4 regions of the Pantoea sp. nfd-35 genome follow, and region 1 is predicted to be linked to each of the others. Evidence: predicted binding sites of a transcription regulator. Region 1 holds the regulator's gene; each other region holds the start of a gene.

Region 1 (5,146 bases):
CGTCAGCAGTTAATGAACCGCATTCTCCTGCATCCCGTTAGTCACAATCAACCGTGGTGCCAGGGTAAAGGTAAAACAGGTTTCCTGGTGCGGGATGCTGGTGATCTCCAGCCGCGCATTGTGATGGCTGAGCGCATGCTTCACGATGGCCAGCCCAAGACCGCTGCCGCCGGTCGCACGTGAACGCGCTTTATCCACCCGATAAAACCGTTCTGTCAGGCGCGGAATGTGCTCAGGTGGAATGCCGGGGCCGTTATCACAGACTGTAAATACCGCGCCCTGCTTGCTGCGCAGCCAGCTGATATCAATGCGCGTCCCCTCGGGCGTGTGGTTCACCGCGTTGTAGACCAGGTTGGAGATAGCACTGCGTAATTGTTCATCATTGCCAAACACTTTCAGGTGAGGATCGGTATGAAAATGGATGGCGTGACGTCCGCCGCTCAGGGTTTCAGCTTCATGCTGCAGGAGTTTGAGCATAACCGGTACATCAACCTTTTCTTTCAGATTAATGGCCGGAGCCGCCTCGATGCGCGACAGCGTCAGGAGCTGTTTGACCAGGCTATCCATTCGCCGGGTTTGCTCCGACATGGTGTGCAACGCTTTGTCCCGTGAGCGCTGATTCATGACGGAGTCATTCATCATTTCCAGATAGCCCTGAAGCACCGTTAAAGGCGTGCGCAGTTCATGGCTGACGTTGGCAAAGAAGTTTCGCCGTGCCCCTTCAAGCTGATGCATCTGGGTCACGTCGCGAGCCACCATCAGCCACTGGCCTTCGCTGTAGGGCATCACACGGAATTCCATGTGGTGCTGGTTATTCAGCACCAGCGTAAGCGGCTTATCGAAATCACGTTGCCGTAGATAGCGAGAAAATTCAGGATAACGCAGCAGATTAAGGATATTTTGCCCGTTATCTTCTGGCCAGCGCAGCCCCAGGTGCTGCTGGGCCAGGCCATTGCACCAGAAAATAGTGCCCTCTTCGGTGGTGAGTATCACGGCGTCCGGCAGCGACTCCGCGCCGCTGCGAAACCGCTTAATCAGATTACCTAATTCGCGCCGCCGCCGCCGGTTGCGCAGTTGCATTTGATACAACCCGTAAAACAGCGGTTCCCAACTGGCCTGCCCGGACGGTGGCGTCATCGTGCGATCCAGCCACAGCCAGTGAGACAGGCGCATCAGGTTGTAAAAATGCCACAGTAAAATACCGACTACGCTCAGTAACAGCAGCCACGGCAAATAGCCGAACAGCAGGCCGAGCACCAGCGCAGGCAGACACGCCAGCACCAGTTCGGACAGTAATCTCTTCCAGGAGAGGCGTTCCAGCACGGTTAAAGCTCCGTTTAAAAGCGGGCAGAGAAACGATAACCTGTTCCGCGTACGGTTTGTACCATGCGATCGTGGCCGGTCAGTTCCAGCGCCTTGCGTAAACGACGAATATGAACGTCAACCGTACGATCTTCAACATAGACGTTAGTGCCCCAGACATGATTGAGTAACTGCTCACGGCTGTAAACACGTTCAGGATGGGTCATAAAGAAATGCAGCAGCTTGTATTCTGTCGGCCCCATTTCCAGCGGTGTGGTTTCTGACATCACGCGATGCGAAGAGGGATCCAGGCTCAGGCCCTGCATTTCGATCACATCTTCTACCGCCATCGGCGAAATACGACGCATAACGGCTTTAATTCGCGCCATCAGCTCTTTCGGGGAAAACGGTTTGGTGATGTAGTCATCGGCACCGACTTCCAGTCCGCGTACCCGATCTTCTTCCTCGCCGCGCGCGGTGAGCATCATGACCGGTATATCACGCGTCATGGCTTCACGCTTAAGATGTTTAATAAATTGTATGCCGCTGCCGCCGGGTAACATCCAGTCCAGCAGGATCAGGTCAGGCCAGGGTTCAATCAGCTTGCTGACGGCGCTGTCATAATCTTCTGCCTCAATCGGCTGATAATCGTTTTGTTCCAGTACGAAACATAACATTTCACGGATTGGAGCTTCATCTTCCACAACTAAAATGCGCTTAGCCATTATTACTCCTGCAGGTAGGACGGCTTTCACTGATATTTGCGGCGCCATTATGCGTCAGTTTTGTGACACTTTTATGAAAAAGTTAGCCATAAAAACCGGCCTGCAACAACCATTTATGACAACATGACGACATGTTTTGTGGCTTTAGTGACTGAGCCAGTATAATTGCCGGGCAAATCGATTTGGCAGGGAGTTTTATGCGCATTATTCACACCGCGGACTGGCACCTGGGGCAGTTCTTCTATAACAAGAGCCGCGCCGCCGAGCACCAGGCCTTTCTTGACTGGCTGTTAATACAGATCGAACAGCATCAGGTCGATGCGCTGATTGTGGCGGGCGACCTGTTTGATACCGGTACGCCGCCCAGCTATGCGCGTGAAATGTTTAACCGCTTCGTGGTGGCGTTACAACCCAGCGGCTGTCAACTGGTGGTGCTGGCGGGCAATCATGACTCGGTGGCAACGCTGAATGAATCGCGCGAACTGCTGGCCTGTCTGAACACCCGGGTCGTTGCCACGCCGCAGGAGAGTGACGACGTCATGATCCTGACAACCCGTCAGGGTGAACCCGGCGCGCTGCTGTGCGCGATTCCCTATCTGCGCCCGCGCGACATTATGCGCAGCCAGGCCGGTCAGTCTGGACGGGATAAACAGCTCAGCCTGCTGGAGGCCATCAGCGCCCATTATCAGCGCAGCTTCGCGGCGGCACAGGCGCTGAACATGTCCCTGCCGATCGTGGCGACCGGCCATCTTACCGCCCTTGGCGTCAGCAAAAGTGACTCCGTGCGCGATATCTACATCGGCACGCTGGATGCGTTTCCTGCCTCGGCGTTTCCGCCGGCCGATTACATCGCCCTTGGACATATTCATCGCGCTCAGCGCGTCGCGAACAGCGACCATATTCGCTACAGCGGCTCCCCTATTCCGCTGAGCTTTGACGAGCTGGGCAGCGAAAAAAGTGTCTGTCTGCTGACTTTCAGCCCGCGCGGCCTGGAAACCCTGACCCTGCCGGTTCCCACCTTCCAGCCGATGCAGATGCTTAAAGGCTCTCTGGCGCAAATCAGTGAGCAGCTCGCTCACCTTTCCCCTCCCAGCGGAGAGAAGCCGGTCTGGCTCGATATAGAAGTCACCACCCAAGAGTACTTAAGCGATCTGCAGCGCCAGGTTGAAGCGCTGACGGCAGATTTACCGGTGGAAGTGCTGCTATTACGCCGCAGTCGTGAACAGCGCCAGCACAGCCTGGCGCAAACGGATAACGAAACCCTGAGCGAACTTAAGGTCGAAGAGGTTTTTGCCCGACGCCTGGCGCTTAATGAGGAGCTTGATGACAAGCAGATCGTCCAGGTCACGACCCTGTTTAAGCAGACGCTGGCCGACCTGGAGGCGAACCCATGAAGATCCTCACGCTGCGATTCAAAAACCTGAATGCGCTGAAAGGAGAATGGTTTATCGATTTTCGCACCGAACCTTTCGCCAGTAATGGTCTGTTTGCCATTACCGGCGCGACAGGTGCCGGTAAAACCACCTTACTGGACGCTATCTGCCTGGCGCTGTATCACCAGACGCCGCGCCTGGGTGCGATTTCTCAGGGCCACAACCCGCTGATGACGCGCGACTGCGCCGAGTGCCTGGCCGAAGTCGAGTTTGAAATCAAAGGTGAGGCCTGGCGGGCATTCTGGAGCCAGAACCGCGCACGAGGCACGGCCGACGGCAAACTGCAGGCTCCCCGCGTCGAGCTGGCTCGCTGCGCAGATAATCAGATCGTTGCAGACAAAGTGGGCGACAAGCTCAAGCTTACCGAAACGCTTAGCGGCCTGGATTTTGAACGTTTTACCCGTTCAATGATGCTGTCACAGGGCCAGTTCGCCGCATTTCTTAACGCCAAAGCGAATGAGCGCGCAGAGCTGCTGGAAGAGCTGACCGGAACGGAAATTTACGGGCTGGTTTCCATGGCCGCGTTTGAGCGCCATAAAGAAGCCAAAAATGCGCTGGAACTGATGCGCAGTCGGGCAGGCGGCATGGCACTGCTTGATGAGGCGACCCGCGCCGGGCTGCAGCAACAGCAGGCAGCCCTGACTGAGGCCGAGCAGCAACTCAGCCGTCAGTTTGACACCGCTCAGCGGCAGCAGCAGTGGCTGCAGCTGGCACAGCAGCTGAGCGCGGATGCTGAACAGGTGAACGCCGCCCGTCAGGCCGCCAACGCGGCGAGTCAGGCGGCAGAGGCCGATCGCCAGCGTCTGGCACGAAGTGAACCGGCAGAAAAACTGCGCGGTGCGCTGCAACAGCGCGACAACCTGCAGACTGAACGCGCGGAGCTGCAACAGCGTCAGCAGCAGTTAAACCAGCAGATGCAGGCGACGGCCCACGAGCAGCAGCAGTTGCAGCAGCGTTATCAGGAAACCGAAGCGGCGCGCGAACAGGTGCGTTTGCAACAGCACCAGCAGGAAACGCTACTGAGCGGACAGGTTATTCCACTCGATCAGGCGCTCTCGGCCCTGCAGCAGCAAATTCAACAGCTGCAGCATGAAACCGCACAGCAGCAGGCGAGCTGTACGCAGCGTGAACAGGCGATGCAAACCGAGCAACATAAGGTCAGCGATCTCCAGCAGGCGCTGGCACAGCAGCAGGCGCGTCGGCAACAGCTGGCGGATATGCCGGTTTGGGGCGAAAATCTTCCGCTGTGGCAGGACCGCTTTGCTCAACTGGCCCGCCATGAAACCGATCAGGCGGCGTCGGCGCAGCAAATTCAGCAACAGGCGTTGCAGCTTCATCAGCGCCAGCAGCAGGTCGAACAGCTGCAACAACAGCTTGCGCCATTGAAGCAGGCCGGGCAACTCACGCAGCAGACCTTGTTTGACGCTGAGCAAGCACTAACATCGCTCCATAAGGCGCATCCTCCCGAAGCCTTGCGTCAGGCCTTAAAGCAGTTAACTCAACAGCGTGACGCACGTCAGACGCTGACGTTACTTGCAGCCCAGTGGCAGCCGCTACATCAGCAGCGCGGTCAGTATGAAAAACGGTTACAGGATCTGGAAAAAGCCTGCCAGCAGGCTGAGGCTGAATTACTGACGCTGCGGGAAACATGGAAGCGGGAGAAACAGCAACTCACCGACGTTGAGA
Region 2 (5,146 bases), 1.3 Mb from region 1:
AGCGCCACCGAGATGATTAATGTACAGCACAGGCGATGATGTTGTTATACCTCAAAGTATAGCCCTGTGTGTTAACAAATGCTTCTGAAGCCGCCTGGGTTGTGAATAAGATCAATGATGAACGATTTTTACTCGTATAAAACGAAAATCCTCGCTGGTAAAAAATTGAACATTTCTCCTAAACTGAAAAAAGCAGCCTGCGTCACACGGTTGCTACTTTTCTGATGATTCAAAAATAAAACTACAAATCGCTTTATGGGGTTGTTGGCTAATTCTGCAGGGACTGTTCAACAGGGTGCGCGCTCAGCACCCTGCTGCGGTGCCGGTAAGGAGGATGACATGATCAGCACTATCGCGCTTTTTTGGGCTCTTTGTGTGGTATGTATTGTGAATATGGCGCGCTATTTCTCATCGCTGCGTGCGCTGTTGGTGGTTCTGCGTGGCTGTGATCCGCTGCTCTATCAGTATGTTGATGGCGCGGGATTTTTCACATCCCATGGTCAGCCCGGCAAGCAGGTGCGGCTGGTGCGTTACATCTGGGCTAGGCGCTATCTTGATCATCATGACGACGAATTCATTCGCCGGTGTGAGCGGGTGAGAGGTCTGTTTATCTTAACCAGTTCACTGTGTGGATTGGTGATTATCAGCCTGATTGCGCTGGCCATCTGGCATTAAAAAGGGCGACCGAAGTCGCCCTGGTATGCCGCCGAATCAGATGAGTTTCAGCGCTATCCAGTAGAGCGAACCCGATAACAAAATACAGACCGGCAGGGTAAATACCCACGCCATGGCGATGTTTTTGATGGTTTTGCCCTGCAAGCCGCCGCCGTCAACCAGCATGGTGCCGGCAACGGAAGAAGAGAGGATATGCGTGGTGGAGACCGGCATGCCGGTGTAGCTGGCGATGCCTATCGACACGGCCGCCGTCACCTGCGCAGACATGCCCTGCGCATAGGTCATGCCCTTCTTACCAATTTTCTCACCGATGGTGGTGGCCACGCGACGCCAGCCGATCATGGTGCCGACGCCTAATGCCAGCGCAACTGCCATGATGATCCATACCGGCGCGTACTCAATGGTGTTCAACAGATCGCCTTTGAGCTTGCCCAGGAAACGTTTATCGTCTGGAGAGGTTTCCGGCAGCTTCGCCGCTTTATCGGCGGTGTCGGAAATACACAGCAGCAGGCGACGCATCTGACTACGCTGCTCGACGGACAGATCGCTGTAGCTTTGCAGGTTATTCAGCAGCAACTGAGCACGTTGCACGGCCTGCAGCGCACGAGCACTGTCGCAATGAAACTCTGTCGATGATACCGGCGCCACTTCTTCCGGGGTGGGCAGCTTAGGCGGCGCCATCTCGATGATGTGGTTCAGTGAGGCCTGGTGCTGTTGATAATACTGCTCAAGATGATTGACCGCATCCCGTGTACGCGTAATGTCGTAACCCGATGCGTTCATATTCACCACGAAGCCGGCTGGCGCAACGCCTATCAGAACCAGCATGATCAGGCCAATGCCTTTCTGCCCGTCGTTCGCACCGTGTGAATAACTGACACCAATGGCGGAGATAATCAGTGCCGTGCGCGTCCAGAAAGGCGGTTTTTTCTTGCCATCAATCTTCTCGCGATCGGCGGGCGTCATATGAATACGCGCACGCTTTTTGGTGTTACTCCAGTAACGGCGGAGAAGAAAAATTAGGCTGCCCGCAATCACCAGTCCGACAATAGGGGAAAGAATCAGAGACAGGAAAATATTCAGCACTTTCGGGATGTTAAGCGCATCAACGACCGATGTGCCGCTCATCAACGCGTTCGTCAGGCCAATGCCGATAATCGCGCCGATTAAGGTATGGGAACTGGACGCGGGCAGGCCCAAATACCAGGTACCCAGGTTCCAGATAATCGCCGCCAGCAGCATGGAAAAGACCATGGCGAGACCGTGGGCCGATCCGACATTCAGCAGCAGATCGGTAGGCAGCATATGCACGATAGCGTAAGCCACGCTTAATCCGCCGAGCAATACACCAAAGAAGTTGAAGACGCCTGCCATTAAAACGGCAAGCTGCGCCCGCATGGCACGGGTGTAGATGACCGTCGCAACCGCGTTGGCCGTATCATGAAAGCCGTTAATTGCTTCGTAAAACAATACAAACAGCAGAGCAAGTATCAGTAACAGGCCGGTGCTAAGATCGAGACCAGCAAACAGATGTAGCATAGACGTTACGCCATTTTTGGAGGACATGAACGCGGCGCATTATCCGCGACAACATGCTGTCTGGGAAAGGAAAATATAGTCATGATTTGGACTAAAAGTGTCAATTAACCCGGTGAAAAGATACAAAAGCTATAAAAATTAGCTGGTTACATTGTGACATATTTACGGCAAAATTTTGACACTGGCATCCACAGGAGCAGATCACTACAATCTGCCCCTCTCTTACCTGGTGGGCAAAAGCAGTGGAACAGTTTGACGTTATCGTAATTGGGGCAGGCGCTGCCGGGCTTTTTTGTGCTGCGCAGGCCGGACAGCGTGGTCGCCGCGTATTACTGCTGGATAACGGCAAGAAGCCGGGACGCAAGATTTTGATGTCGGGCGGTGGGCGCTGCAATTTCACCAATCTCTACACTGAACCGGCCGCTTACCTGTCGAATAATCCCCACTTTTGTAAGTCGGCTCTCGCGCGCTATACCCAATGGGATTTTATCGATCTGGTGAATCGCCACGGTATCGCCTGGCATGAGAAAACCCTGGGGCAGCTGTTTTGCGATGATTCTGCCCAGCAGGTGGTCGATTTATTAATGGCCGAATGTGACAAAGGTGGCGTCACCGTTCGGCTGCGCAGCGAAATACTGAGCGTAACCCGGGATGATGCGGGCTACAGCCTGCAGCTCAACGGCAGCGCGGTTCAGGCTGAGAAGCTGGTCATTGCCAGTGGCGGCCTTTCCATGCCGGGCCTGGGTGCATCACCGTTTGGCTATAAAATTGCTGAGCAGTTTGGGCTGAAGGTGCTGCCCACGCGCGCGGCGCTGGTGCCCTTTACCTTACATAAACCACTCCTGGAACAGTTGCAGACGCTGTCAGGCGTTGCGCTGGATACGACCATTGCGGCAAAAGACGGCACCCTGTTCAAAGAGGCGATGTTGTTCACCCACCGCGGCCTGTCCGGCCCGGCAATATTGCAGATTTCCAGCTACTGGCAGCCGGGCGAATACCTCACTGTGGACCTCTCTCCGGCCACCCGTCTTGAGGATTTCCTGACGATTCAACGTGAGGCGCATCCGAATCTGAGCCTGAAAAACAGCCTGGCGAAAATTCTGCCCAAGCGCCTGGTGGAGGTCCTACAGGATATGAACGTCGTGCCGGATGTGACGCTGAAGCAACTTAACCGCAAGCAGCAAACAGAGCTGGTGCAGACGCTGCACGGCTGGCAGGTTCAGCCTAACGGCACCGAAGGTTATCGCACCGCCGAAGTGACCCTCGGTGGCGTTGATACTACTCAACTGTCATCGAAGACAATGGAAGCGCGGGACGTACCGGGGCTGTATTTTATCGGTGAGGTGGTGGACGTGACCGGCTGGCTCGGCGGCTATAATTTCCAGTGGGCCTGGAGTTCGGCCTGGGCCTGTGCCCAGGCGCTGTAAGGTCGCCATCTCGCCCTGCACTCAGGCATAACGCGAAACCGCATAGTCCGCATGGGCAATCTCGGGCGGTTTGCCTGAAATCACATCACTCAACAGCTGGCCGGAGCCGCAGGCCATCGTCCAGCCCAGCGTACCGTGGCCGGTATTCAGCCACAGGTTGCTGAAATGTGTATGGCCGACGATGGGCGTGCCGTCAGGCGTCATGGGACGTAACCCGGTCCAGAAGGTTGCCTGCTCAACGCGACCGCCACGGGGATAAAGGTCGTTCACTACCATTTCGAGTGTTTGCCGTCTGGCAGGCAGCAGGGTGTTGCTGTATCCCACAATTTCCGCCATACCGCCCACGCGAATGCGATCATCAAAGCGCGTAATGGCAATTTTGTAGGTTTCATCCAGCACCGTGGACACTGGCGCGGCGGACGCATCGGCAATGGGGATCGTCAGCGAGTAGCCTTTGAGTGGGTAAACCGGAACAGACATGAGTGGCCGGAGTAATGGCGTGGAGTACGAACCCAGCGCCATGACGTATCCGTCCGCCGTCAGCGTTTCGCTGCCACAGGTCATACCGCTGATCCTGTCTCCCTGTGTCAGCAGCGCATCCACGGTTGTGTTAAAGCGAAAGTCGACGCCCGCCTCGCGCGCCATTGCCGCAAGCCGCTGGGTAAATAACTGGCAATCGCCGGTTTCGTCATTAGGCAGTCGCAGCCCGCCGGTCAGCTTATGCTTAACCGCCGCCAGCGCCGGTTCAACCTCGGCCAGTTGTGAGGCTTCCAGCAGTTGATAAGGAACGCCGGCGTCCTGCAACACGGCGATATCGCGTGCCGCATTGTCAAACTGCTGAGCGGTGCGAAACAGCTGCAGCGTGCCGCCCTGACGCCCTTCATATTCAATGCCCGTGCTGGCCCGCAGTGCTCTGATGCAGTCCCGGCTGTACTCTGCCAGCCTGACCATTCTGGCCTTATTTTCGGCGTAACTCTGCGGATTGCAGTTTTTCAGCATTTGCATCATCCAGGCAAGCTGAAAACGTGAGCCATCCGGGCGCACGGAAAGGGGAGCATGACGCTGTACCATCCATTTCACCGCCTTTAAGGGAACGCCCGGCGCGGCCCAGGGCGCGGCATAGCCTGGGGAAATTTGCCCGGCATTGGCCGCGCTGGTGCCTAATGCCGGACCGGCTTCTTTATCAATCACGGTCACCTGATGTCCGGCCTGCTGCAGATACCAGGCGGTTGTTACGCCCACGACACCACTGCCGAGTACAATAATTTTCATGTTGATCGTTATCCTGCATGCGTTATCGCTCAATGGCGCAGGCGTTGCCTGGGCCATCTGTTCTCGTTGTGGCTTATGCCTGAACCCGGTTTTGTGCCTGCCAGCATCGCACCGCGCTGCCTTTTTCCTGCGACAGAAGTAACTGAGGCGCCTCGCAGCCGCTGGTGGCTTGCGGACAGCGGTCGCGGAAATAGCATCCCGTTGGCAGGTGGCGGTTACCCGGTAGCTCGGTG
Region 3 (5,146 bases), 310 kb from region 1:
ATTGCGGATACCGTTTGGCTGATAGCCATCGGGCAGGCAATAGGTACAACGGAAGTTGCATACATCCGTGACCGACAGGCGCAAATAGTAAAATTTGCGCGCAAATGCATCAGTAAATTGTGACACCAGAACACCTTTCCAATTCGGGAGATGCAGTCATTTCTTCCTGCACCCTGGCAGCGCGTAGGCTACGGCCTGAATCCCCTATCCACCGACGTAGGCATTCAGGCTTGAGTGTACGTTGACCGGCTGGTCAACGCGGTATACAGATGGTAGCGCGATTAGTGGTGATGCGCCATCCACGGCTTTTACTCTGTGTGCTGCATAACGTTAACTTTCACCGTATTTCGCTCACAGGATAAGTTAAAATACCCGGTAAGCATTGACGTAAATTACCCCCGTCGGCATCAACCGGGCCGCTGGCCGGCGCAGACGTGAAAAGGAGAAGTATGAATCGAACACTGGCGGACCTGGATCGCGTGGTGGCCTTAGGTGGCGGACACGGATTAGGACGCGTGATGTCGGCCCTGTCCCCTCTGGGTTCACGCCTCACAGGCATTGTGACCACGACAGACAACGGTGGCTCCACAGGCCGCATTCGTCGCGCAGAAGGTGGCATCGCCTGGGGCGACCTGCGTAACTGTATTAACCAGCTGATCACGGAGCCGAGCGTGGCCTCCGCCATGTTCGAATATCGCTTTACCGGCAACGGTGAACTGGCCGGACACAATCTGGGTAACCTGATACTGAAAGCGCTGGATCACCTTAGCGTGCGGCCGCTGGAAGTGGTCAACATCATCAGAAACCTGTTGAAAGTTGACGCCTTTTTAATCCCCATGTCAGAGCATCCGGTTGATTTAGTTGCAACCGATAGCGAGGGCAACGCGGTGTATGGGGAAACCGCTATCGACGCCATGCAGCTTCCACCGCAGGAACTGATGCTGCATCCTGCCGTGCAGCCCACCCGCGAAGCGCTTGATGCCGTTGCAGAAGCCGATCTCATTCTGATTGGACCGGGCAGCTTTTACACCAGCCTGATGCCCATTCTGCTCATGAAAGAGATGGCGCAGGCATTACGCCGGACGCCCGCTAACATGGTGTTTATCGGCAACCTGGGCCGCGAGTTGAGTCCTGCGGCGGCAACGCTTACCGTGGCCGACAAACTGGCGATGATGGAGCACTACATTGGCAAGCGGGTGATCGACGCGATCGTAGTTGGCCCGTCCACTGACGTCAGCCGGGTGGAAAACCGCCTGATTATTCGTGAACCGCTGGAGGCCGCCGATATCAAGTACCGCCACGACCGCCAACTGCTGCGCGCCGCGCTGGAGCACGCCGTTCAGGGATTTAACTGAATCAGGACACCGCAATAAACAATGTGCGCAATTCCTGCAGCTGATCGCGCAGGCCCGCCGCCTGTTCGAACTCCAGGTTTTGCGCATGTTGCTGCATCTGCCCTTCCAGCTCGTGGATCTTTTTCTGCAACGCCTGGGGGGACAACGCCAGGTAATCGGCGTCTGCCTCAGCGGCATTGCGCTTAGCGGGCTTGGCTTTACCACGCGTTTTCACCACGTTATTGCCCAGTTCCAGAATATCGGTGATTTTCTTGTTCAGGCCCTGAGGCACGATGCCGTTTTCTTCGTTATGCCGCTGCTGCTTCTCACGGCGGCGTTCCGTTTCTTCAATCGCTCTGGCCATTGAAGGCGTGATCTTGTCGCCATACAGAATCGCTTTACCGTTAATATTACGTGCCGCACGGCCAATGGTCTGAATCAGCGAACGCTCCGAACGCAGGAAGCCCTCTTTGTCCGCATCCAGAATGGCCACCAGCGATACCTCAGGCATGTCCAGCCCTTCTCGCAACAGGTTGATCCCAACCAGTACGTCAAATTTGCCCAGACGCAGGTCACGAATGATTTCCATCCTTTCCACCGTGTCGATATCCGAGTGCAGATAGCGCACCTTTTCACCGTGCTCTTCAAGGTACTCTGTCAGATCTTCCGCCATGCGTTTAGTCAGGACGGTCACCAGGACGCGCTCGTTGATCGTAACGCGCTGGCGGATCTCAGACAGTAAATCATCAACCTGCGTCGCCACGGGGCGGACCTCAAGAATCGGATCCAGCAGGCCGGTTGGACGCACCACCTGATCGATGACCTCGTCGCCGGATTTCTCCAGCTCATATTTGCCCGGCGTTGCCGACACATAGATCGTCTGAGGGGCCAGCGCTTCAAACTCTTCGAACTTCATCGGACGGTTATCAAGCGCCGAAGGCAGTCGGAAACCGTACTCTACCAACGTCTCTTTACGTGCACGGTCGCCACGGTACATGCCGCCAATTTGGGGAATCGTGACGTGGGACTCATCCACCACCAGCAGGCCATCTGCGGGGAGATAGTCAAACAGCGTAGGCGGCGCCTCTCCCGGCCCACGGCCTGACAGGTAACGCGAGTAGTTTTCGATGCCGGAGCAGTAGCCCAGCTCGCCCATCATCTCCAGATCAAACTGGGTGCGCTGAGTGATGCGCTGCTCTTCCAGCAGTTTGTTGTTTTCCAGCAGGGTTTTACGCCGGTCGGCCAGCTCAACCTTGATGTCTTCCATGGCCTGCAGAATGCGCTCACGCGGCGTAACGTAGTGCGTTTTCGGATAGATGGTAAAACGCGGTACAACCGATTCAACCTGCCCGGTGAGCGGATCAAACAGGGACAGGCGCTCGACCTCTTCGTCAAATAACTCCACCCGCAGTGCCATATCATCGGACTCTGCCGGAAAAATATCGATGACCTCGCCACGCACCCGGAAGGTGCCGCGCTGAAACGCCTGGTCGTTGCGCGTGTACTGCAGCTCTGACAAGCGACGCAGAATGCTGCGCTGGTCGATGATCATACCGCGCGTCAGGTGCAGCATCATTTTCAGATAAAGATCGGGATCGCCCAGACCGTAAATGGCCGACACCGAGGCAACGACGATAACATCACGCCGCTCCAGTAATGCTTTAGTGGCGGAAAGACGCATCTGCTCGATGTGTTCGTTAACCGAGGCGTCTTTTTCGATAAAGGTGTCAGAGCTTGGGACATAGGCTTCAGGCTGGTAGTAATCGTAATAGGAGACAAAAAACTCCACCGCGTTGTCCGGGAAAAACTCCTTCATCTCACCATACAGCTGGGCCGCCAGCGTTTTGTTCGGTGCCAGCACCATGGTGGGCCGGTTAAGATCGGCGATCACGTTAGCCACGGTAAAGGTTTTACCCGATCCGGTAACGCCTAATAGCGTCTGGTGCGCCAGGCCATCTTCCAGTCCGGCTTCAAGACGACGGATCGCCTCTGGCTGATCGCCGGAAGGCTTGAAAGCGGAGTTCAGTTTAAAATCTTTACTCATGAATGCGGTTCCTGCAGATGAAAGACGGCGGGCAGCCCATTATTTTACTCTGCTATGGCGATTTTGCCAGAAAAAAATACTGGATATAATAACAGTATTGATGCACAGTAACGGCAACCACTTTACGCTTGACTCTTTGACATTATCGCGCGCGCTAACCGGATTCTGTTGCGCAAGGTTATCCCCAAGCCCGATATTGATTTAACATTTGTCAAGCATGTGTCATAAAATTGCAGTTTGATGAATCGGCCCCAATCCGGCAGGCTTGTTTTTTGCTAAGTCACTGAATTAATGTCGTTACTTTAAAAAGCCCAGATTCTCATCATCGGGTTACCAGGCCCCGTATTTCCTCGCTTCCAACCTGTTTTCATTACCTAATGCACAAGGTTATCCACAGGAATAGTGGATAACTAATGACAGCCCTTTGCACATCGGCTGTGTATAATTTTTTTCACTCTCCTTTGGGCGATAAAAAAATATTTTTTTTCGCTTATTTTCTGACGCTAACGGGTAGTGATTTAGCTATCAGCGCAATCCGTGCCTTGATCGGCGACAAGTGCGTCTCACTTTTCTTTTTTTTATTGCCCCATTAACGAGCAGGTGCACTTCCCGGCTTCATGAACCTGCACCAACGCTGTACCGCGTAAGCGTCCTGACGTGGAATTGTTAACTTTTATTTATCTTTAAACAGGGTGATTTTCACTGGTTAGCCCCGACTCCACTCGCCGTTGAGACTCTGGCCTGGTAATTGCATGCTCTCTCATCTGAGTGTTACAGGCAGTAGCCGCGTGAAATGCGCCGCTATCTCATTAGAGCGATTTACCAGAAATGAACGGCGAAAGCATTCAGGTTAATTATCTGGAAGGAGCGCGTCAGATGCTAAGTTTACGGTCGGTGAATCAGTTTTACGGTAAAAATCATATTCTCTGGAATGTGGATCTTGATCTGCCTCCCGGCACCTGCACCGGCATACTGGGACGCCCCGGTATGGGAAAAACCACGCTGGTGAACTGCATTATGGGCAAGCTACCGATTAACAGCGGGACGATCAGCTGGCAGCAGGATGGCTCGCCGCCGGAAGACCTGCTCTCGCAGCCTGCTGAGCTGCGGGCCCGACAGGGGATCGGGTTTGTTCCGCAGGGGCGCCACATTTTTACTCAGATGAGCGTTGAGGATAATTTACTGATTGCCTTACTGGCAGGTGCACAGGCGAATGACGCTTATCGGGCGATCCCGGAAATGATCTTTGATCTGTTACCCGCGCTCTATTCGCTGCGTCAGCAGCGCAGCGGCGACTTGCCGGTCTATCAGCAGCAGCAGTTGGCACTGGCCCGTGCGCTGGTGCTGCAGCCCCGCCTGTTGATTCTGGATGAGCCCGCCGACGGCATGGCGCCCTGGCTGGAAGAAGAGATGGGGAATCTGATTCGTCGCCTTAATCGTGACTACGGCCTGACGATTCTGCTGCTTGAACAGCGCGTCTCGCTGATTCGCCGCGTGGCTGACAACTTTCTCCTGCTGCATCGCGGGCGCAATGTAGCACAGGGTAACGTCGCCCAGCTGGATGACGCGACCCTGGAGAAGTGGTTAACGGTGGCCTGATCGATCCGGCAGCGTCAGATAATGTCCACAGTTTGCCTGCTGGTCTTCCTGGGTTAGCCAGGGGATCACGCCCAGGCAAGGTGCAGGAAGCCGCTGCGTTAAGGCCGCCAGGTAGGCCTGATAACGCTGGCCGGGTGGCTGTACCGTATTGGCGATCCAGCCCGCCAGG
Region 4 (5,146 bases), 920 kb from region 1:
GATCCACATGCAGGCCCTGCACTGGCAACGTGCGGATAATATCCAGATTCTGGCCGATACTGTCGAAGTAGGTGGTCAGCAGCAGGTTGACCTGCCCGTTTAACGCAGCGTAAGCCGCTTTGAAGGCCTCGCGCCATTCCTGTGGGAGTTCCAGCGCCAGGACGGGTTCATCAATCTGTACCCACTCAACGCCGCGCGCGTTCAGTTCGGTCAGGACCCGCTGATAAACGGGCAGAATATCGTTCAGTAGTGACAGACGATTAAAGGGTTCTCCTTTTACCTTACCCAGCCAGAGGTAGGTTAACGGTCCTGACAACACAGGCTTAACGTTATGACCCAGCGCCAGCGCCTCGTCCACTTCATCCAGCAGTTGGGTCCAGGTTAAAGAAAACGACTGGCCTTGCGTGAATTCTGGCACGATGTAGTGATAGTTCGTGTTGAACCATTTTGTCATTTCTGCCGCCGCGGCTGGCTCACCCGTCGGTGCACGCCCCCGGCCCAGGCGGAACAGCGTATCCAGATCAATCGATCCGTCCTGATTTCGATGGCGAGCAGGCACGTTGCCCAGCATCAGGCTGGTCGTCAGAATATGATCGTACCAGGCAAAATCGCCCACCGGCACTTTATCGACGCCGGCCGCTTTTTGTTGTTGCCAGTGGCGCGCACGCAGTTCGCGACCCACCGCCTGTAATTCTTCCTGCGTGCTGTTGCCAGCCCAGTAGCTTTCAAGTGCTTTTTTCAGCTCGCGACGCAGACCAATACGTGGAAAACCGAGAGTATGATTTAAGATAGTCATTCACTATTCTCCAGAAAGTCTTCGGCTTTGGCGGGTCGCCAATGATGTTTAGCCGTCCAGATGTTTACACCGCTATATTCTGCGGGTACTGTATGTCGCTCAAGCGCAAATTATTCAGCTTCGATGTGAAGGACTCTCATGATCGAATTCAAACACCTCCGGACGCTTCAGGCTCTGCAGAATACGGGCTCGCTGGCTGCTGCTGCGGCTCAGCTTCATCAGACACAGTCGGCGTTATCACATCAGTTCAGCGATCTGGAACAGCGGCTGGGATTTCGTTTGTTTGTTCGTAAAAGTCAGCCACTGCGTTTTACCCCGCAGGGCGAAATTTTATTGCAGCTGGCAGAGCAGATACTGCCGCAAATTCAGCAGGCGCTTCAGGCCTGCCACGAACCGCATCAGACCACGCTGCGCGTCGCGATCGAATGCCACAGTTGCATTCAGTGGCTGACACCGGCTTTAGATAAGTTTCGTCAGAGCTGGCCCCAGGTGATGATGGATTTTAAATCGGGCGTAACCTTTGATCCGCAGCCCGCGCTGCAGCAGGGCGAACTGGATATTGTATTGACGTCGGATATCCTGCCGCGCTCAGGCTTGTTCTATTCACCTATGTTTGATTTCGAAGTCCGCCTGGTGCTGGCGCCAGATCACCCTCTGGCGCAGGTTGAACACATTTCACCTGAAGACCTGGCGGATGAAGTGCTAATGATTTATCCGGTACAGCGCCAGCGCCTGGATATCTGGCGCCACTTTCTGCAACCTGCGGGGATCAGTCCGGCGCTCAAGAATGTCGATAACACGCTGCTGATGATTCAAATGGTCTCGGCGCGCATGGGGATTGCTGCGCTGCCGCACTGGGTCGTCGAAAGTTTTGAAAAACAGGGCCTGGTGATCACCAAAACGCTGGGCGAAGGGTTATGGAGTCGTCTTTACGCCGCTGTGCGCGACGGTGAACAGCGCCAGCCGGTACTGGAAGCGTTTATGCGTTTTGCCCGTCAGCATGCCTGCGAGCATCTGCCCTTTGTCAGGGACGCCGCGCCTCCTGCGAAGGTTTTATCGCGTGAGTGACAAAGCTGCGCGATAGCAGGCAAAATCCCCTATAATGCGCAGCCTGTCGATTTACCATGAGAAGATCTCACCATGACTAACAACGATATTCTGCGCAGCGTGCGCTATATGCTCGATCTGAACGATGCCAAAATGGTGGCGATTTTTGCGCTGGCTGAATGTGAAGTGGCTCAGGCGGACATCACCAGTTGGCTGAAGAAAGATGAGGATGCGGCGTTTCGACCCTGCCCCGATGTGGTGATGGGATATTTTCTTAACGGTTTAATTTTTCATCGCCGCGGAAAAAGTGAAGACGCGCCTGCGCCCTCCATCGAGCGCAAGATGAACAACAATATCTTTATGAAAAAGCTGCGCATCGCGTTTGATTTGAAAACTACCGACATTCCTGACGTGCTGAAAAAAGCCAACTTTACGGTCTCTCAGGCTGAGATTGGCGCAATCTTCCGCAAACCGGATCATAAAAACTACCGCGAGTGCGGTGACCAGATCCTGCGTAATTTTCTTAAAGGGCTGACGATGATTCATCGCCCCGCCACAGGTAAACCCGCTTAATCAGAAACGCCCTGACCGGAAGCAGCTCGCCTGTCATGCGGTCTGCTTCCGGTCAGGCTCAGGGGCGTTCACAGCCTGTTTCCAGCCCAGATGCCCTGCATTCCTCTCCCGCTACGGTTTACTCGCTGGCAAGGCCCGCCCCGGACTATCTTGCGCTGTTGCCTACCACCCAGCGCTTATGGACCCACAGCGACGCCATAATCACGATGGCTCCTGCGATAAAGCTTGGCCAGTGCGGTTTTTGCTGCCATATCGCCAGGTTCACCAATAAGCCGGCCGGAACGTGCATGTTATTCATAATGCCCAACGTGCCGGCATCGACCTGCGTCGCGCCGTAGTTCCACATAAAGTAGCCCAGCCCCGAAGCCGCGACGCCCAGCCAGACCAGAATGCCCCATTGCAGCGTCGTGGTAGGCAATTTATGGGGATTGCCCCAGGCTGCCCAGGCAACGATCGCAATCAGAACCGCGCCCAGATAAAACCATGAAAACGCCGTATGTTGCGGCATTGGACGGGTTTCCTGCAAACGTTTGTAGCCCACCATCCCCGCCGCGAAGCAGATATTCGCCAACTGGACCAGCAGCAGACCAAACCAGAAGTTATCGCTGACTTTGTCATAACGAATGATTGCCGCGCCAGCAACGGCCAGCAGCGCACTGAAAATGTAGCCCACGCGCAGGGGCCTTCGGCTTATCAGGTCGTAGATTAAGGTGACATACAGCGGCGTCATTACGGTGAACAGCAGGAATTCTGACACGCTCAGATACAGATAGGCTTCAAAACTCAGCAAATACATAATGCCCAGCTGCAACATCCCTACCAGCATATAGAGCAAGAGCGTCGAAGGCCGATAGCCGCGCCAGCGCAGGAACGGCAGAAACACAATGGCGGCCAGCGCCAGGCGCATCAGCACTGAAAACCAGCTGTCCACTTGCCCGGCAAGGTATTCACCGATCAGGCTAAAGGAGAATGCCCACAGAATGGTAGTAACAATCAATAAAAGCACGGTAACAACCCCGAAATAAACAGAGCGTCAGTGTAAACAATGTCCTGAATCAGAGCTGCATTATCTGGTTGACATCTGGTTATTTACCAGGCGATCAGGCAACGATCCCTCACCCCGACTTTTATCCGCTCAGGAGAGCATGCCTGAGGTTAAAAATGGGCGAAAAAGCGCATCTGCCTGGCATTTTCGCGCCTTACTGTAATAAAACTGTAACAAATTTGTCATTCATCACAGTAACCCAGTCCGCCTCTGTCTATTCTCTGCGCGAAATGGTGCATTGCGAGCACCCTTTTTTCTTTCGACCCAACCTGCTGGGGAATCAAAACCATAATGCGCCCGGAGGGCCACCCTAATGTTAAGTATTTTTAAACCTGCACCACACCAGCCTCAGGTGGCAGAGGATCGTATCGATCCACTCTACCGCCGCCTGCGTTGGCAAATCTTTATCGGTATTTTCTTTGGCTATGCGGCTTACTACCTCGTCAGAAAGAATTTTGCCCTGGCCATGCCTTATCTGGTTGAACAGGGTTTCTCACGAGGCGATCTGGGGTTTGCGCTTTCCGGTATCTCCATCGCTTACGGCTTTTCCAAGTTTATTATGGGCTCGGTGTCCGACCGCTCTAATCCACGGGTCTTTTTACCCGCAGGATTGATCCTGGCCGCTTTCGTGATGCTGTTCATGGGGTTTGTTCCCTGGGCAACCTCCAGCATCATGGTGATGTTTGTGCTGTTGTTTATTTGTGGCTGGTTTCAGGGAATGGGCTGGCCACCCTGCGGACGCACTATGGTGCACTGGTGGTCGCAAAAGGAACGCGGCGGCATTGTCTCGGTGTGGAACTGTGCGCATAACGTCGGCGGCGGCATTCCTCCCCTGCTGTTTCTGCTGGGAATGGCCTGGTTTAACGACTGGAAGGCGGCCCTTTATATGCCGGCCTTTGGCGCCATTGTCATTGCCATCCTGGCCTTTGCCCTGATGCGGGATACGCCGCAGTCCTGCGGTCTGCCGCCCATCGAGGCCTACAAAAACGATTATCCGGCTGACTACAACGAAAGCCATGAAGAAGAGTTCACGGCGAAACAAATCTTCATGAAGTATGTTCTGCCGAATAAATTACTTTGGTATATCGCCCTGGCAAACGTGTTTGTTTATCTGCTGCGTTACGGCATTCTGGACTGGTCACCGACTTACCTCAAAGAGGTGAAACACTTCACGCTGGATAAGTCGTCCTGGGCTTACTTCTTCTATGAGTATGCGGGGATCCCTGGCACGCTACTGTGCGGCTGGATGTCCGATAAGGTGTTTCGCGGAAACCGTGGCGCGACGGGCGTGTTCTTTATGACGCTGGTGACCATCGCAACGGTGGTTTACTGGTTAAATCCGCCGGGTCATCCCGGTGTGGACATGGCCTGTATGATTATTATTGGCTTCCTGATCTACGGGCCGGTGATGCTGATAGGACTCCACGCGCTGGAGCTGGCGCCGAAAAAAGCCGCCGGGACGGCCGCGGGCTTTACCGGGCTGTTCGGTTATCTGGGAGGATCGGTTGCAGCCAGCGCCATTGTGGGTTACACGGTGGACTATTTTGGCTGGGATGGCGGATTTTTAGTCATGATTGTGGGCTGTGTGCTGGCAGTGATCTTGTTGCTGCTCACTATGGTCAGCGAGCATAAACACAAGCAAAAACTGGCCTAGCCGTCAGAAGGCCGGTTAACCGGCCTTCTGC

The links. The regulator PhoB, encoded in region 1, activates phosphate uptake and scavenging genes when phosphate is short. The targets are predictions, from matches to a motif close to CTGTCATAAAACTGNCNNAT.
Region 2: the regulator PhoB is predicted to act here: its motif matches at 2,366-2,385, upstream of pitA (inorganic phosphate transporter PitA).
Region 3: the regulator PhoB is predicted to act here: its motif matches at 3,598-3,617, upstream of uvrB (excinuclease ABC subunit UvrB).
Region 4: the regulator PhoB is predicted to act here: its motif matches at 3,619-3,638, upstream of glpT (glycerol-3-phosphate transporter).

The regions. Positions count from the first base shown of each region.
Region 1 is NZ_CP122403.1:3,377,125-3,382,270, forward strand. It holds gene phoR (phosphate regulon sensor histidine kinase PhoR) at 10-1,323, opposite strand; gene phoB (phosphate response regulator transcription factor PhoB) at 1,338-2,027, opposite strand; gene sbcD (exonuclease subunit SbcD) at 2,225-3,421, shown strand; gene P9J57_RS15800 (AAA family ATPase) at 3,418-5,146, shown strand, end outside.
Region 2 is NZ_CP122403.1:303,922-309,067, forward strand. It holds gene uspB (universal stress protein UspB) at 340-675, shown strand; gene pitA (inorganic phosphate transporter PitA) at 712-2,214, opposite strand; gene P9J57_RS01410 (BaiN/RdsA family NAD(P)/FAD-dependent oxidoreductase) at 2,457-3,641, shown strand; gene P9J57_RS01415 (D-amino acid dehydrogenase) at 3,663-4,913, opposite strand; gene P9J57_RS01420 (ABC transporter ATP-binding protein) at 4,987-5,146, opposite strand, start outside.
Region 3 is NZ_CP122403.1:3,064,629-3,069,774, forward strand. It holds gene moaA (GTP 3',8-cyclase MoaA) at 1-129, opposite strand, end outside; molybdenum cofactor riboswitch at 116-249, opposite strand; gene P9J57_RS14255 (gluconeogenesis factor YvcK family protein) at 450-1,355, shown strand; gene uvrB (excinuclease ABC subunit UvrB) at 1,357-3,378, opposite strand; gene P9J57_RS14265 (ABC transporter ATP-binding protein) at 4,255-4,977, shown strand; gene bioD (dethiobiotin synthase) at 4,963-5,146, opposite strand, start outside.
Region 4 is NZ_CP122403.1:4,300,641-4,305,786, forward strand. It holds gene metE (5-methyltetrahydropteroyltriglutamate--homocysteine S-methyltransferase) at 1-796, opposite strand, end outside; gene metR (HTH-type transcriptional regulator MetR) at 935-1,864, shown strand; gene P9J57_RS19865 (YehS family protein) at 1,937-2,416, shown strand; gene P9J57_RS19870 (carboxylate/amino acid/amine transporter) at 2,562-3,422, opposite strand; gene glpT (glycerol-3-phosphate transporter) at 3,775-5,115, shown strand.